DNA from 4 places in the Citrobacter sp. GW821-FHT07H02 genome. Region 3 is predicted to be linked to each of the others. Evidence: predicted binding sites of a transcription regulator. Region 3 holds the regulator's gene; each other region holds the start of a gene.
What was found. Region 3 encodes CRP, which controls carbon source genes, mostly activating them, when cyclic AMP is high. Its sites were predicted from a motif close to ATGTGANNNNNNTCACAT; they were not measured.
Positions count from the first base shown of each region.

Region 1: a site for CRP is predicted at 2,109-2,126, ahead of AC07NP_RS18360 (acetyl-CoA C-acetyltransferase). Genes of this name have one in related genera too.
Region 2: a site for CRP is predicted at 2,179-2,196, ahead of rhaS (HTH-type transcriptional activator RhaS). Genes of this name have one in related genera too.
Region 4: a site for CRP is predicted at 2,446-2,463, ahead of glpT (glycerol-3-phosphate transporter). Genes of this name have one in related genera too.

Region 1 is NZ_JBWKPZ010000021.1:35,888-40,060, forward strand. Features, by position in the region: gene kduI (5-dehydro-4-deoxy-D-glucuronate isomerase) at 1-416, opposite strand, end outside; gene AC07NP_RS18360 (acetyl-CoA C-acetyltransferase) at 857-2,035, opposite strand; gene AC07NP_RS18365 (LysR family transcriptional regulator) at 2,148-3,023, opposite strand; gene AC07NP_RS18370 (multidrug/biocide efflux PACE transporter) at 3,128-3,583, shown strand; gene AC07NP_RS18375 (amino acid permease) at 3,726-4,173, shown strand, end outside.
Region 2 is NZ_JBWKPZ010000012.1:66,479-70,651, reverse strand. Features, by position in the region: gene rhaA (L-rhamnose isomerase) at 1-558, opposite strand, end outside; gene rhaB (rhamnulokinase) at 555-2,024, opposite strand; gene rhaS (HTH-type transcriptional activator RhaS) at 2,328-3,164, shown strand; gene rhaR (HTH-type transcriptional activator RhaR) at 3,253-4,101, shown strand; gene rhaT (L-rhamnose/proton symporter RhaT) at 4,098-4,173, opposite strand, start outside.
Region 3 is NZ_JBWKPZ010000002.1:381,828-386,000, reverse strand. Features, by position in the region: partial or broken gene AC07NP_RS04910 (hydrolase) at 1-215, shown strand, start outside; gene AC07NP_RS04905 (YheU family protein) at 218-436, shown strand; gene AC07NP_RS04900 (phosphoribulokinase) at 490-1,359, shown strand; gene AC07NP_RS04895 (OsmC family protein) at 1,406-1,810, opposite strand; gene crp (cAMP-activated global transcriptional regulator CRP) at 2,119-2,751, shown strand; gene AC07NP_RS04885 (YccS/YhfK family putative transporter) at 2,803-4,173, shown strand, end outside.
Region 4 is NZ_JBWKPZ010000010.1:48,740-52,912, reverse strand. Features, by position in the region: gene glpB (glycerol-3-phosphate dehydrogenase subunit GlpB) at 1-683, opposite strand, end outside; gene glpA (anaerobic glycerol-3-phosphate dehydrogenase subunit A) at 673-2,301, opposite strand; gene glpT (glycerol-3-phosphate transporter) at 2,572-3,930, shown strand; gene glpQ (glycerophosphodiester phosphodiesterase) at 3,935-4,173, shown strand, end outside.

The DNA of each region.
Region 1 (4,173 bases), on a different contig from region 3:
GTTGGATAGGTGGTGTGTGCCGGTGCGCAGTTGTAGTAGAACTTCGCCGGTTTTGCCGTATCTACGCTGGCAAAAACCACTTCTTTCGCGCCTTTACCCACATACAACGCATCGCGATGACCAATTTCATAGCACTGGCCGTCAACGGTAATCGTGCCCGGACCACCAATGTTGATTACGCCTAATTCGCGACGTTCCAGGAAGTAGGTCACGCCCAGTTGCTTACCGACTTCACCGCCTACAGAAACTGATTTCGCCACCGGCATAATACCGCCGACGATAATGCGATCGATGTGGCTGTAAACCATGGTGTATTCGTCAGCCACAAACACGCTTTCAACTAAAAACTCATTGCGCAGTTCCTGGGTGTCCAGCGTTTTCGCGTGCGCACTGTGGATACTTTGTCTTACGTCCATATTTACCTCCAATGATAAATCGACCGTGAATTCCTGAACGGAGAGCAAAACGCTGTTCCGTTTTACCTAATGAGGCCATGATAGCCCTCCGTGAATCTGTTTTCAATTATAAATAAAACAACGTTTCATTTTTGCGATAATTATTGTCAAAAATGCAGTCCCGATCACGCTCAGGCGCAGCGCATCAAAAAAATTAAAAACAATTCATTTAAAAACAAAGAGATAATTGAAATATTGCGATTATTGCCCAACAGAGAGGCCAGGTGCAGAAAACAGAGAGGGAATGCGGAGGCGGTTATGACGCGTTTTATCATCAAGTTGCGTCATGAATCACAAATATTGAAACATTGTTTTGATAAATTATTCTTTGTTCGAGTGTTTCTGTAACTGGTCTTGCCCTCCGTGTGGAGGGCTTTTTTATGCCAGCGGCAAGGCGATGCTCAGTCTCTCTCGATAGCCAATGCCACGCCCTGCCCGCCACCGATACATAACGTCGCCAGCCCTTTACGCGCTTTACGCTTAAGCATTTCATGCACCAGCGAAACCAGGATTCGACAGCCTGAAGCGCCAATGGGATGGCCGAGGGCAATCGCGCCGCCGTTAACGTTCACCCGGCGTTCATCCCACTCCAGCATTTTTCCCACAGAAAGCGCCTGAGCGGCAAACGCTTCATTGGCTTCGATAAGATCCACATCTGCAAGCTGCCAGCCAACCCGCTCCAGACAGCGGCGAGTGGCATAAACGGGGGCAATTCCCATCAGCGCCGGATCCACGCCGACACTGGCAAAAGCACGAATACGCGCCAGTATGGGTAAATTCAACGCCTGCGCTTTGGCTTCACTCATCATCATCACGGCGGCGGCGCCATCGTTAATTGACGAAGCATTTCCTGCCGTGACCGATCCCAGACGATCGAACGTGGGATCCAGCCTGGCCAGCCCTTCGGCGCTGGCATCGGTCCTCGGCTGTTCATCCGTATCAATCACCCTTGATTGTCCATTACGCTGAGTGATAACAGGCACGATCTCATCTTTAAAGCGGCCCGCATCGATTGCCGCACGCGCTTTTTGCTGAGAGCTGAGCGCATAGGCATCCTGCAACTCGCGGCTGATCCCGTATTCCCGCGCCAGATTTTCAGCGGTTACGCCCATGTGGTAATCGTTGAACGCATCCCACAAACCGTCGTGAACCAGACTGTCGACCAGTTGGCTGTTGCCCAGTTGCGCTCCGGTACGGCTGTCGGTGAGGACATGCGGTGCGCGGCTCATGTTTTCTTGTCCGCCCGCAATCACAATATCCGCCTCACCGCACTGGATAGCCTGAGTCGCCAGATGCAACGCTTTTAGCCCTGAGCCACACACATCGTTGATGGTGATAGCGGAAACCGTATTCGGCAACCCGCCTTTGATGGCGGACTGACGAGCAGGATTCTGCCCTGCTCCTGCTGTGAGAACCTGACCGAGGATAACTTCATCGATGGCATGTACATCAACACCCGTGCGCGCCAGTAACGCTTTCACGACCACGCTGCCAAGCTCAACGGCAGAATGACGCGCCAGCGTTCCCTGGAAGCAGCCAATGGGTGTCCGTAATGCCCCAACTATCACAACCTCTTTCATTACCACCTCTGCGCAAAATAACACCGCAATAGTAGAGGATTGTTAAAAACTTGTTACCTTGAATGTTTAAAAAAAGTGAGTTTTATCACAAAGGAAATTCGTATCGTTGTGGCTACGACGCGACACGCCCCTGTTGTAAATGGTATCGGAGCCAGCTTCCCGCAGCCCCTGGGGGGGATTTCTTATTCCAGAGGAGATCGATAGAGATAGCCCTGGGCCAGCCGGGCACATCCAGCTGAACCAACGGTTTCTCCGCGGCAAATTCTTCGACCAGCGCACAGGGCAGCGCGCACCAGCCGAATCCCTGCACCGCCATACTGAGCAATAATAAATAGTTAGGCGCGGACCAGACCGGTCCTCGCGCCACATTGGCGCCGCTTTCAAAATAGGTATTCAGTCGCAGCTCACGCCAGGTATGCAGTTGATCCCAGGAGACTTTTTCCTGCGTTGCCAGCGGGTGCGTCTCAGCGGCATACAGTCCCATCCAGGTTTGCATCGGCAAACGCGTGACGCCCATATCGGTCGGGTAGTCGTCGCGGGCCTCTATCAGCCCCACCTGCGCACGTCCTTTTTGCAGCAGATCGATAACGTCCTCATCCTCACCGATCAGGCATTCAAACTCGGTATGCGGAAATTGCCGATCAAACTGCACCATCAGTTCTTCAAGAACATCCGGATGCAGAGTGTCGGAAAGGACAAAGGTCAGCCGTGCTTCCGTTTCTCCGGACAACGACAATGCCACTTCATCCAGACGGTCGCTCGCCGACAAAATCGCCTGCACATAACTGAGCACCCGCTTTCCCTCTTCCGTCAGTACCGGTTGTCGCGACGATCGGTCAAACAGCGAGAAGCCAAGGTCAGCCTCCAGATGCGCTATCGCCGTACTGATGGTGGACTGGCTTTTACGCAGCCGCCGCGCCGCCGCAGAAAAGGAGCCGCAGGAGACGGTTTCTACAAACGCCGTTAATGCTTCAGGAGAGTAGCGCATGAACTATCTACTTTATCGATGGATACTATCTTTAAGATATCACATTAAGCGATAAAATGCCCAGGATTCCACATTATTCCGAACATAAAAGAAGGTTTCACGCTATGCAACACGATGCTGTACAACGCCGCTCCTTACCTGAGCGTATTTTTCATGCCGTCTGCTTTGAGGGCATCGCAACGGCTATTCTCGCCCCAACAACGGCATGGTTGATGCAGCGCTCCGTTCTCGAAATGGGTGGCCTCACCGTGCTGCTGGCGACTACCGCGATGATCTGGAATATCATCTATAACGCGCTGTTTGATCGTTTTTGGCCTGCGCATCTGGTCAAACGTACCGCCAAAGTCCGCGCCTTTCATGCCCTGGGATTTGAAAGCGGCTTTATCGTGATTGGGGTGAGTATTGTGGCGTATGTGCTGAGTGTCAGTCTGCTACAAGCATTCACACTGGAGATCGGTTTCTTCCTGTTCTTCCTGCCCTACACCATGCTCTATAACTGGGCCTACGATACGTTGCGCCATCGTGTGATCAAACATCGCCAGCAGCGCGTTACTGCCTGATAACGCTCTGATTTGCCGGAGTCGCTGTGATTCCGGCATTTTATCTGTTCGCTCCCTCTATGTTTAAGCCTCCCTCAATAACCCCTGTTTATGGTAAATTGTGCTTCTTTTTTGTTTATTTTATAGTTGATACGTTCAGATAATGTCGAAAATTTGGTCAAAAGAAGAGACTCTCTGGAGTTTCGCGTTATATGGAACTGCCGTAGGTGCAGGAACCCTCTTCCTCCCCATACAGTTGGGTTCAGCGGGGGCGATTGTTCTGTTTATCACCGCGCTGGTCGCCTGGCCATTGACTTACTGGCCGCACAAGGCGTTGTGTCAGTTCATCCTCTCGTCGAAAACCTCTGCAGGAGAAGGGATCACCGGCGCGGTAACACACTACTACGGTAAAAAGATCGGTAGCCTGATCACCTCGCTGTACTTTATTGCCTTCTTTGTGGTCGTGCTGATTTATGCCGTGGCGATCACCAACTCGCTCACCGAACAGGTGGCAAAACACCTGCAGGTAGACCTCCGCATCCGTATGCTGGTCAGTCTGGGTGTGGTGGTGACGCTGAACCTGATTTTTCTGATGGGACGCCATGCCACAC
Region 2 (4,173 bases), on a different contig from region 3:
GATCCAGATGTTCATCACCGACGGGGTGCCCAGTTGCTCACCAAAATAGGCGGAGATGCGGCGGCTGGCCTTGCAGTGATCGATCCAGAACTGGCGAATTTTCGCGTCCGGATGGGAAAGGGTGAAACCGTCAGCGCTCAGCGGATGCGAGAAGCAGGACGGGTTAAAATCGAGACCCAGTTGGTTGGCTTTCGCCCACTCCACCCAGTTTTTGAAGTGTTCTGGCTTGATCTGATCACGGGAAACCGGGGTGTCGGATTCGAGATAAATCGCGTGCAGGTTCAGGCGCTTCGGCCCAGGGATCAGGCTCAGCGCCTGCTCCAGATCGGCACGTAATTCGGTCGCGTTACGCGCTTTGCCCGGGTAGTTACCCGTCGCCTGAATACCGCCGGTCAGGTTGCCTTCCGGATTTTCAAAACCGGCGACGTCATCGCCCTGCCAGCAGTGCATAGAGACCGGCAGACGATCGAGCTGACGCAGGGTCTCTTCGACATCGATACCTACCGCAGCAAAACGCTGTTTCGCCAGTTCCCAGGCTTGTTCAAGTTGAGTGGTCATGCGCAAAGCTCCTTTGTCTGTCGTGTGGATTGAAACTGCGCAACATGGCGGGCAATTTCGCTATCAGGATGAGGAATAAAGGTGGTCAGGTCGTAGTTGGCGCTCACTACCTGACGGAAATCATCAACGTTGGTCAGCTCGTCCAGCGTCATAAGCTGGATACCGATGTTGCCGAGCGTGGACGCCTCTACGGGACCGGCCATCACACGGATACCGCAGGCGTCGGCGCACAGTTGGTTCAGTAATGCGTTCTGGCAACCGCCGCCGACGATATGCAGGCTGGTGAAGGCTTCACCACGAAGGTCGGCCAGTTCCTGCAGGACGCGGGCGTACAGCAACGCCAGGCTGTCGAAAATACAGCGGGCCAGTTCGGCGTCTTGCGTGGGCACCGGTTGACCGGTTTCACGGCAGGCAGCCTGAATTTCCGCGCCCATATCGGCAGGATTGATAAAGCGATCGTCATTGGGATTAATCACGAAACGGCAAGCGGGCAGTGCCTGCGTTTGCGCGATCAGCGCAGGCAGATCGGTAATCTGGCGTTCTTTCAGGACGCGCTGCAGCAGCCACAGTCCCATGATATTTTTCAGCACGCGGTAGCGTCCTTCCGCACCGCCCTCGTTGGTAATATTGGCGCTTAGCGCGGCATCATTGGTATAAGGCGTTCTGCTCTCGAAGCCCATCAGCGACCAGGTACCGGAAGAGAGGTAGGCGCTGTTTTTTTCTGCCAGCGGAGAGGCAATCACCGCGCTGGCGGTATCGTGGCTGGCGACGGCAACGACCGGGATCTGATTACCCTGCGGGCAAATCCAGTGACCGATGACATTGCCCGGATGCGTTGGCGTGCCGAACCAGGCGTGATTCGCGCCGGTCCACGCCAGCAGCGTGTCATCCCAGCCGTCGGTATGAATATTGACGAGCTGCGTAGTGGTGGCGTTGGTATATTCCCAGTTCATTTTGCCGGTCAGGCAATAGGCGAAGTAATCAGGAATTAGCAGAGCGTGCGCCACCTGGGGGATCAGTTCCGGTTGTTGTTCAACCAGCGCGCGTAATTGATACAGCGTGTTAAACGGCAAAAACTGAATACCGCTGCGGCGATAGATTTCCGCTTTCCCGAGTTGCGCCTGCGCCTGTTGCATCACGCCTGTGGTGCGGCTGTCACGGTAGGAGACGGGCAGGCCGACGCGCTGACCGTGTTTATCCAGCAGAACATAGTCCACGCCCCAGGTATCAATCCCGATACTGTCAATGCGGATGCCTTCATCGCAGACTTTCTCCAGTCCAAGACGAATGGCTCCTTCCAGACTGTCGATATCCCAGGCGTCGAAGCCGTCTGTTTTTTGCAGGCAATTCACGAAACGGTGGATTTCACGCAACGTCAGGGAACGGCGTTCACTGTCGTAACGCGCCAGCATAACGCGTCCACTGGATGCGCCGAGATCGACAGCGACACAATGGCGAAAAGTCATAATGAGGTCCTTCCAGGAGTGATGGCTATGAGTCTAAGAACCCCGGGGAAAAGGTACCTTCTTGCTACTGACAGCCAAAATTAGCCGCTGGCAAGAAAGCAAAGATGAACGTGATGACGTTCACAGTTTCCAGTAATGAGCCTGTTTTTACCTGATGTGACGGCGTCCGCATTTAGCGAACTTTCCTGCCCTGTCTTGAAAAAATGACCGGATATGCGCGCTTTCGTGTCAAAACTTTAAGGTGAGGTGGCGACCCCTTAATTACTATTTCAGTCATGTTCCACTTCATGTCAGGAAGCCATCATGACCCTATTGCACAGCGTGGATTTTTTTCCGTCAGGTAAGGTCCCTATCGCCATTGAACCCCGGCTTCCGCAGTCTGCTTTTCCTGAACACCATCATGATTTTCATGAAATCGTGATCGTTGAACATGGCACAGGCATTCATGTGTTCAACGGACAGCCGTATACCATCAGCGGCGGCACCGTCTGTTTTGTTCGCGATCATGACCGACACATGTATGAACATACTGACAATCTGTGTCTGACCAACGTGCTCTATCGTTCGCCGGATGCGTTCCAGTTTCTGGCAGGGCTGAACCAGCTTTTACCGCAGGAACAAGATGGGCTGTATCCGTCCCACTGGCGGGTAAACCAGGGGGTGTTACAGCAGGTGCGCCAGTTGGTTGCTCAACTGGAACAACCCGATGGAGAGATGGACACGCCAGCGGTCGCCAATCGCGAAATCGTGTTTATGCAGCTGCTGGTATTGCTGCGCAAAAGCAGTCTGATGGAAGGGGCGACGGATAATGATGCGCGGCTGAATCACCTGATGGCCTGGCTGGAAGATCACTTTGCCGAAGAGGTCTGCTGGGAAGCCGTGGCCGATCGGTTTTCGCTCTCATTACGCACCTTGCACCGTCAGTTGAAACAACAAACCGGGCTGACGCCGCAGCGCTATTTGAACCGGCTGCGTTTAATTAAAGCGCGTCATTTGCTACGCCATAGCGATGACAGTGTTACCGATATCGCCTATCGCTGCGGATTTGGCGACAGTAACCACTTTTCGACGCTTTTTCGCCGCGAATTTGACTGGTCGCCGCGTGATATCCGCCAGGGGCGCGACGCATTGCTGCAATAACGCAGATGCTGAAGTATGACGGGTATATCAATATTTTTTGCCGCCGCTTGACGCATAATAGAGTGTTGTTATTGGTAGAGGTGATGTGGTGGCAAATCAGCTCGTTCTTCATAAAGCCGACTTTTTTGCAAGCGACGCGCAGGCGGTTGCTGTCGCCGATCGCTATCCGCAAAATGTCTTTGCGGAACATACCCATGATTTTTGTGAACTGGTGCTGGTCTGGCGTGGCAACGGTTTGCATGTGCTCAATGAACGTCCCTATCGCATTACACGCGGCGACCTGTTCTACATTCGTGCCGAAGATAAACACTCCTATACGTCTGTTAATGATCTGGTATTACAGAACATCATCTACTGCCCGGAGCGGCTGAAGCTAAATCTGCGGTGGGAAGAGGCGATACCTGGATTTAACGGAACCCAATGGCAGCCACACTGGCGTCTGACCAGCGCCGGTATGACTCAGGCGCGGCAGGTTATCAGCCAGCTTGAGCATGAAAGCCAGCAGAGCTGCCCGTTGGCTAACGGTATGGCGGAACTGCTGTTTGGGCAACTGGTGATGATCCTGCAGCGCCATCGCTATGCCACGGATAATCTTCCTGCTACCTCAAGCGAAACGCTGTTGGATAAACTGATCACCGCGCTGGCGGGCAGCCTGGAGCACCCGTTTGCGCTGGATGAATTTTGCGCCAGGGAAACCTGCAGTGAACGCGTGTTGCGCCAGCAGTTTCGCGCACAAACCGGTATGACCATCAACCAATATTTGCGCCAGATCCGCGTCTGCCACGCGCAATATTTGCTCCAGCATAGCCGCCTGATGATCGGTGAGATTTCGATGCAATGTGGGTTTGAGGACAGTAACTATTTTTCAGTGGTGTTCACGCGGGAAACTGGGATGACGCCAAGCCAGTGGCGTCATCTCAGTCATCACAACGACTAACTCGCCATTCCCATTCCGACAATATTGGCGGCGATGATAATCACCACGCAGCCCAGGCTCAGCACACTCACA
Region 3 (4,173 bases):
AGATCGCCAAACCCACGCTGATTATTCACGCGAAAGACGATCCGTTTATGGACAGTCATGTGATCCCGAACCCCGAGAATCTGCCGCCGCAGGTAGAGTATCAATTAACCGAGCATGGCGGGCATGTCGGCTTTATCGGCGGGACGCTGCGCCGCCCTGAAATGTGGCTTGAATCGCGTATCCCTGACTGGCTCACCACGTATCTGGAAGCATAATCATGATGATCCCCTGGCAGGAGTTGTCCCCTGAAACGCTGGATAACCTGATTGAAAGCTTTGTATTGCGCGAAGGCACCGATTATGGTGAACATGAACGTTCGCTTGCGCAAAAAGTCGCCGACGTCAAACGTCAGCTACAGTGTGGCGAGGCCGTTCTGGTGTGGTCCGAACTCCACGAAACGGTCAATATTATGCCCAAAAAGCAGTTGCACGAGTAATCCCCCGCTGAGGGCCGACTATACTAAAACGAGTGTTTATTCATGGAGTTGTTATGTCTGCCAAACATCCAGTGATTGCGGTAACAGGGTCCAGCGGCGCGGGGACCACCACCACCAGCCTCGCGTTCCGTAAAATTTTTTCACAGTTAAATCTGCGTGCCGCCGAGGTGGAAGGCGACAGTTTTCACCGCTATACCCGCCCGGAAATGGACATGGCGATCCGCAAAGCGCGGGACGCCGGGCGGCATATCAGTTATTTCGGCCCCGAAGCCAATGATTTTGGCCTGCTGGAACAAACGTTCAGCGAGTACGGACAAGTGGGCAAAGGCCAGTCGCGGAAATATCTGCATACCTACGATGAAGCAGTACCGTGGAATCAGGTGCCGGGAACCTTCACGCCGTGGCAACCCTTGCCTGAACCGACCGACGTCCTGTTCTATGAAGGGCTGCACGGCGGCGTAGTGACGCCGCACCATAACGTGGCGCGCCATGTGGATTTACTGGTTGGCGTAGTACCGATCGTGAACCTGGAGTGGATACAAAAACTGATCCGCGACACCAGCGAGCGCGGACACTCCCGCGAGGCGGTGATGGATTCGGTGGTTCGCTCAATGGATGATTACATCAACTACATCACCCCGCAGTTCTCCCGTACGCATATTAACTTCCAGCGTGTACCCACGGTAGACACCTCGAATCCCTTTGCGGCAAAAGGCATCCCGTCATTAGACGAGAGCTTTGTCGTTATTCATTTTCGTAATCTGGAAGGGATCGATTTTCCCTGGTTGCTGGCGATGCTTCAGGGTTCATTCATTTCCCACATCAATACATTAGTCGTGCCGGGCGGCAAAATGGGACTGGCGATGGAGTTGATTATGCTGCCGCTGGTTCAGCGACTGATGGAAGGCAAAAAAATCGAATAATGCGCAGCGTTGCCGGATAAGCGTCACGCCCTCCGGCAACCTGAGATCACGCGGCAATCACTTCGTATGAGTGCGTGATATTCACCGCTTTTTCCAGCATCAACGCAACAGAACAATATTTTTCTGCAGAAAGATCAACAGCGCGCGAAACGGCGGCGTCTTTCAGGTCATTGCCAGTCACAATGAAATGCAGATTGATATGCGTGAACAGGCGCGGCGCCTCTTCACGACGCTCGGAAGTGAGCTTCACTTCGCAGTTGGTCACATCCTGGCGTCCCTTTTGCAGAATAGACACCACATCAATCGCACTGCAGCCACCCGCGGCCATTAACACCATTTCCATCGGACTCGGCGCTTTATCACCGGAGTTACCATCCATCAAAATTTGGTGGCCGGAAGCAGACTCTCCCAGGAAGGTTAGCCCTTCGACCCATTTCACACGCGCTTGCATATTTCGTAACTCCAATGTTTCAATTTTCCTGACAGATTACGCGGACATAACAAATCTCGCAATGGAAGGCGACCTGCATCATGCTGAAGCGAGACACCAGGAGACACACGGCGAAAGCTATGCTAAAACAGTCAGGATGCTACAGTAATACATTGACGTACTGCATGTATGCAGAGGACATCACATTACAGGCTGCAGTACATTTTTAGCAGCCCCCTTCCCTGGCAGCGGGAAGCATATTTTGGCAACCCCAGAGACAGCGTCGTTTTCTGGCTCTGGAGACAGCTTATAACAGAGGATAACCGCGCATGGTGCTTGGCAAACCGCAAACAGACCCGACTCTCGAATGGTTCTTGTCTCATTGCCACATTCATAAGTACCCGTCGAAGAGCACGCTGATTCACCAGGGTGAAAAAGCAGAAACGTTGTACTACATCGTTAAAGGCTCAGTGGCAGTGCTGATTAAAGACGAAGAAGGGAAAGAGATGATCCTTTCTTATCTGAATCAGGGCGATTTCATTGGCGAATTAGGCCTGTTTGAAGAAGGCCAGGAACGCAGTGCATGGGTACGTGCAAAAACGGCCTGTGAAGTCGCTGAAATCTCCTACAAAAAATTTCGCCAACTGATCCAGGTGAACCCGGATATTCTGATGCGCCTGTCTTCCCAGATGGCTCGTCGCCTGCAAGTTACGTCCGAAAAAGTCGGCAACCTTGCCTTCCTCGACGTAACTGGTCGTATCGCTCAGACTCTGCTGAACCTGGCGAAGCAACCCGATGCGATGACTCACCCGGACGGCATGCAAATCAAAATCACCCGTCAGGAGATCGGTCAGATCGTTGGCTGTTCTCGCGAAACCGTTGGTCGTATTCTGAAAATGCTGGAAGATCAGAACCTGATCTCCGCGCACGGTAAGACCATCGTCGTCTACGGCACTCGTTAACCCCGTCGAAATGGCGTATTACCCTGTAATGCGCCATTTTTGTTGGCACCGATGTGGCGAAGACTGATTTATCACCCTGAAATCAACTACGCACTGCGGCAAACGCTGGTGCTGTGTTTGCCTGTGGCGATCGGCCTTATCATTGGCCAGTTGCATCTGGGATTGCTCTTTTCTCTCGTTCCCGCCTGCTGCAACATTGCCGGGCTTGATACTCCCCACAAACGCTTTTTCAAACGCTTAGTCATTGGCGCATCGCTGTTTGCCGGATGCAGCCTGGCCATGCAGCTACTGCTCGCGCAAGCAATACCGCTACCGCTGATTCTGACGGGTTTAACGCTGATTCTTGGCGTGACGGCGGAACTCAGCGCCTTGCATGCCCGACTCCTGCCTGCCTCGCTTATCGCCGCTATTTTCACGCTAAGCCTGGCCGGTAACATGCCCGTCTGGGAGCCGTTGCTGATCTATGCCCTGGGCACCCTGTGGTACGGGCTTTTTAACTGGTTTTGGTTCTGGCTCTGGCGTGAACAACCGCTACGCGAGTCACTCAGTTTGTTGTACCGCGAGCTGGCCGACTACTGCGAAGCCAAATACAGTCTGCTCACCCAGCATGCCGATCCTGAAAAAGCGCTGCCGCCCTTGTTGGTACGCCAACAGAAGGCGGTGGATCTCATCACCCAGTGTTACCAGCAAATGCACATGCTGTCGGCACATCACAATAATGAATATAAACGCCTGCTGCGGGCCTTCCAGGAAGCGCTGGACTTACAGGAACATATCTCCGTCAGTCTGCATCAGCCAGAAGAGGTGCAAAAGCTGGTCGAACGCAGCCATGCGGAGCAGGTGATTCGCTGGAACGCGCAAACGGTCGCTGCGCGCTTGCGCATCCTGGCGGATGACATTCTGTATCACCGCCTGCCGACTCGCTTTAGCATGGAAAAGCAGATTGGCGCGCTGGAGAAAATCGCCAACCAGCATCCCGATAACCCGGTGGGTCAGTTCTGTTACTGGCACTTTAGCCGCATTGCCCGTGTATTGCGGACCCAACGCCCACTCTATGCCCGCGACCTGATGGCGGATAAACAACGCCGACTCCCGCTGATCCCGGCCCTAAAAAACTATCTGTCCTTCAAATCGCCCGCTTTGCGAAATGCCGGGCGCATCAGCGTAATGCTGAGTATCGCCAGCCTGATGGGCAGCGCGTTACATCTGCCGAAACCGTACTGGATCCTGATGACGGTGCTGTTTGTAACGCAAAACGGCTACGGCGCGACGCGGGTTCGCATACTACACCGTTCGGCGGGCACGCTGGTTGGACTGGTGATTGCGGGTGTGACGCTACACTTCCACATCCCTGAAGGCTTCACGCTGGCGGGCATGCTGGTCATTACGCTGGTGAGTTATCTGATCATTCGTAAAAACTAC
Region 4 (4,173 bases), on a different contig from region 3:
TCCACCAGTCCGAAGCAGGCTGGCATAATGATCATCTCGCCGGATTTCGCGACCGGCAGCAACGCTTCATACAAAAGCTGCCACTTTTCTTTGTTATCCAGCAAACGGGCGATGTTCACCGCGCGAAATTCGGTCGGGTTATCGCGCAGAACATCCAGTTCGGGGAGTTCAATTTCTGCGGTTTCGACCTCAAGGCCGAGTTGGCGCAAAGAGGCGGCCGCAAGGTGCGCCTGAAAATCCAGCAGGCCGCTTACCCCCACCACACGAATGCGTTGGGCGGCAAGCGGCCAGACTGGCACTTCCGGTGAACTGAGCCAGGTCGTTCGCAAGGTGCCCAGCGGTGTGACACGCTGATGCGCTTGCAAAACGTCGCCGTGTAAACGGGCGCCGCACGCTTCCAGCAAGTCCTGCGCTTGTTGTGCCAGATTCAGCACATGTTGCGAGCCGATGGTGGAGTAGGGATGAGCTGGTGCTTGCGCCTGCAATAATTCCAGACCCGTTTTGATATCGGTGACGGGCTGACCATCCGGCAACGTGCTCAGGAGATCCAACGAACCGGAGGAAAAATGCAGCGCGCTTTGACCACGGGTGACGATAGCGCAGCGTAATCCGCTTTTTTGCAGTTGCAGGCCGCACAGTAATCCGGCGAGGCCACCGCCCATAATGACCGTATCAAATTTCATTCTGCTGCTCCTTCTCCAGGCCGCATAATCCCTGATATACCCAGCGGGTGAATTCACTCTCGCGCAGTGCGTCACCCCAGGCAATAGGTTGTACCCCTTTCCAGCGTTCGTTGAGGAATTCAGAAAGCTGGGTGATAGATTGCGCGGCGGTGGTGACATTAAAACGTTGTAGCAGACCGGCGGCACGACAGGCGCACAGTTCGCCCTGACAGGTTCCCATCCCGACACGGGTACGACGACGTAAATCCAGCAGGCTGTTCACCGTTAAATTTTCGACTGCGTACTGAACCTCACCGGCAGTGACCGCTTCGCATTCACAGACCAGACTGCGATGCTGACGCCCTTCGCTGAGCCATGCTGGCGTACGATCGCCATGGCGATAGATGGCAGAACCGCGCAACGGTGCGGGCAGGGAAATGATGCGGCGTAGCGTATTTTCAGTGGGTTCCTGCGAGCCAGGCAGCGCGGTTTGCGCCGTGACGCAGGGACGGCTGTTGCCCAGTTTGCGGCAAACGGCGTCGGTTGCCCATTCCGCCATCAGGCGGTAGGTCATCAGCTTCCCGCCGGTAATAGTGATAAAGCCGTCCAGACCATCACGTTCGGCGTGGTCAAACAGCACGATGCCACGGCTGACGTTACGTCCGCTCGGATCATCGTCACTGGCGACCAGCGGGCGCACACCGGAGTATGCGCGTAGAATGCGCGTTTTCGCCATTACTGGTGCCAGCTTCTCACCTTCGCGCAGCAGGATATCAACCTCTTCGGCGGTCACGCGGTTGCTGTCAATCTCGTTGTAATCGATATGTGTCGAGGTCGTACCGATGAGTGAAATGGTATCGCCGGGGACCAGAATATCGGCATCGGACGGTTTACGGCAGCGGTTGATCACATGCTGGTTAATACGGTGATCCATGATCAGCAGCGAGCCTTTCGCCGGGAACATGCGGATACTGAGGTCGGCATACTCGGCGATGCGCTGACCCCAAATTCCGGCGGCGTTCACCACGACCGGCGCGTGCAGAGACTGGGTTTCGCCTGTCAGATGGTTGCGCACGTTGACGCCACACACCGTTGCCCCTTCGCGAATTAACCCGGTCACTTCGTGCGCCGTCAAAATAGTTGCGCCATGCTCTTTCGCGTCCAGCATGTTGGCGGCGGTCAAACGGAAAGGATCAACCGTGCCATCCGGCACTTTTACGGCACCGATCAGCGCGGGGTTTACCGCAGGTTCAATGATTCGCGCCTGTTGGGGATCAATCGCCTCAGCGCGGATCCCAGCCTCTTCACAGGCGCGAATAAAGGTGGCCTGAAAGGATAATTCATCTTCTGGCAGAGTAATGAAAAGGCCATCAGTCGGCTCTACGCAATGGCGGGCGATCCTTTTCAGGATCTGATTTTCGCTAATACACTCGCGCGCGGATTCGGCATCCGTCACCGCGTAACGCGCGCCGCTGTGCAGCAACCCGTGGTTACGGCCTGTTGCGCCAGTCGCGATGTCATGGCGTTCTACTAAGATGACGCGCAATCCGCGCAGCGCACAGTCACGGGCGATCCCTGCACCCGTGGCCCCTCCGCCAATGATAATCACGTCACCTGATTGCGAGTCGCGCGTTTTCATTGTTTTTCCTCATTGTTCGTTTTTTTATCATTTAGCCACATAAAAATCATGGTTTGTTTGATTTCGCGCATAATCGCGCATTATTCGAAAATGAAACGTGATTTCGTGCGCCTTTTTGAACATTTGTCATAATTCCGTAACAATATGTGCTGTAATTCACATTAACGACATGTATCTTTCCTTAACATCGCGGCCACACTGGGAGCAGAGGGGCTGTTTGAACGAACTGCGGTGTCTATCTCAAACTAAATACGGCCACGGAGGCTACATATGTTAAGTATTTTTAAACCCGCGTCGCACAGTGCGCGTTTGCCAGCGGCGGAGATCGACCCGACGTATCGTCGATTGCGCTGGCAAATATTTTTGGGGATTTTCTTTGGCTACGCTGCGTACTATCTGGTACGTAAAAACTTTGCTCTGGCGATGCCGTATCTGGTCGAGCAGGGCTTTTCCCGTGGCGATCTTGGTTTTGCCTTGTCCGGGATCTCTATCGCTTATGGTTTTTCAAAGTTCATCATGGGGTCAGTTTCTGACCGTTCGAATCCACGCGTGTTCCTGCCTGCGGGCCTGATACTGGCGGCAGCAGTCATGTTGTTCATGGGCTTTGTACCGTGGGCAACGTCCAGTATCGCCATTATGTTCGTTCTGTTGTTCCTCTGCGGCTGGTTCCAGGGGATGGGATGGCCGCCGTGTGGCCGCACGATGGTGCACTGGTGGTCACAGAAAGAGCGTGGCGGTATTGTTTCTGTCTGGAACTGCGCGCATAACGTGGGCGGCGGTATTCCACCGCTGCTGTTCCTGCTGGGTATGGCCTGGTTTAACGACTGGAAAGCGGCGCTTTACATGCCGGCGTTCGGTGCGATTGTTATCGCGCTCTTTGCCTTTGCCATGATGCGCGATACCCCGCAATCCTGTGGCTTACCGCCTATCGAAGAGTACAAAAACGACTACCCGGACGATTACAACGAAAATGCAGAAGAAGAGCTGACGGCGAAGCAAATCTTTATGCAGTACGTGTTGCCGAACAAACTGTTGTGGTACATCGCGATTGCTAACGTGTTTGTCTATCTGCTGCGCTACGGCATCCTCGACTGGTCGCCGACCTATCTGAAGGAAGTGAAACATTTCGCGCTGGATAAATCCTCCTGGGCTTACTTCCTTTATGAATATGCCGGTATTCCGGGCACGCTGCTGTGCGGCTGGATGTCGGATAAAGTCTTCCGTGGTAACCGTGGGGCAACCGGCGTGTTCTTTATGACGCTGGTGACTATCGCCACTATCGTCTACTGGATGAACCCGGCGGGTAATCCAGGTGTGGATATGGCATGTATGATCGTTATCGGCTTCCTTATCTATGGCCCGGTCATGCTGATTGGTTTGCACGCTCTGGAACTGGCACCGAAAAAAGCGGCAGGTACAGCGGCGGGCTTTACCGGCTTGTTCGGTTATCTGGGTGGCTCCGTGGCGGCGAGCGCCATTGTGGGTTACACCGTTGACTTCTTCGGCTGGGACGGCGGCTTCATGGTGATGATCGGCGGCAGCGTGCTGGCGGTGATTCTGCTCGTTGTTGTGATGATTGGCGAAAAACGTCATCACGAAGAGCTGACGCTGAAACGCAGCGGGAGTTAATCAAATGAAAACGACGCTAAAGAACCTGAGCATGGCGCTGATGATGGCCGGAATGGTGATGGGAAGCAGCGCTGTTGCAGCCGACAACAGCGACAAAATTGTGATCGCGCATCGCGGCGCCAGTGGCTATCTGCCTGAGCATACGTTGCCAGCCAAAGCGATGGCGTATGCGCAAGGCGCAGATTATCTGGAACAAGATCTGGTGATGACCAAGGACGACCATTTAGTCGTCCTCCATGACCA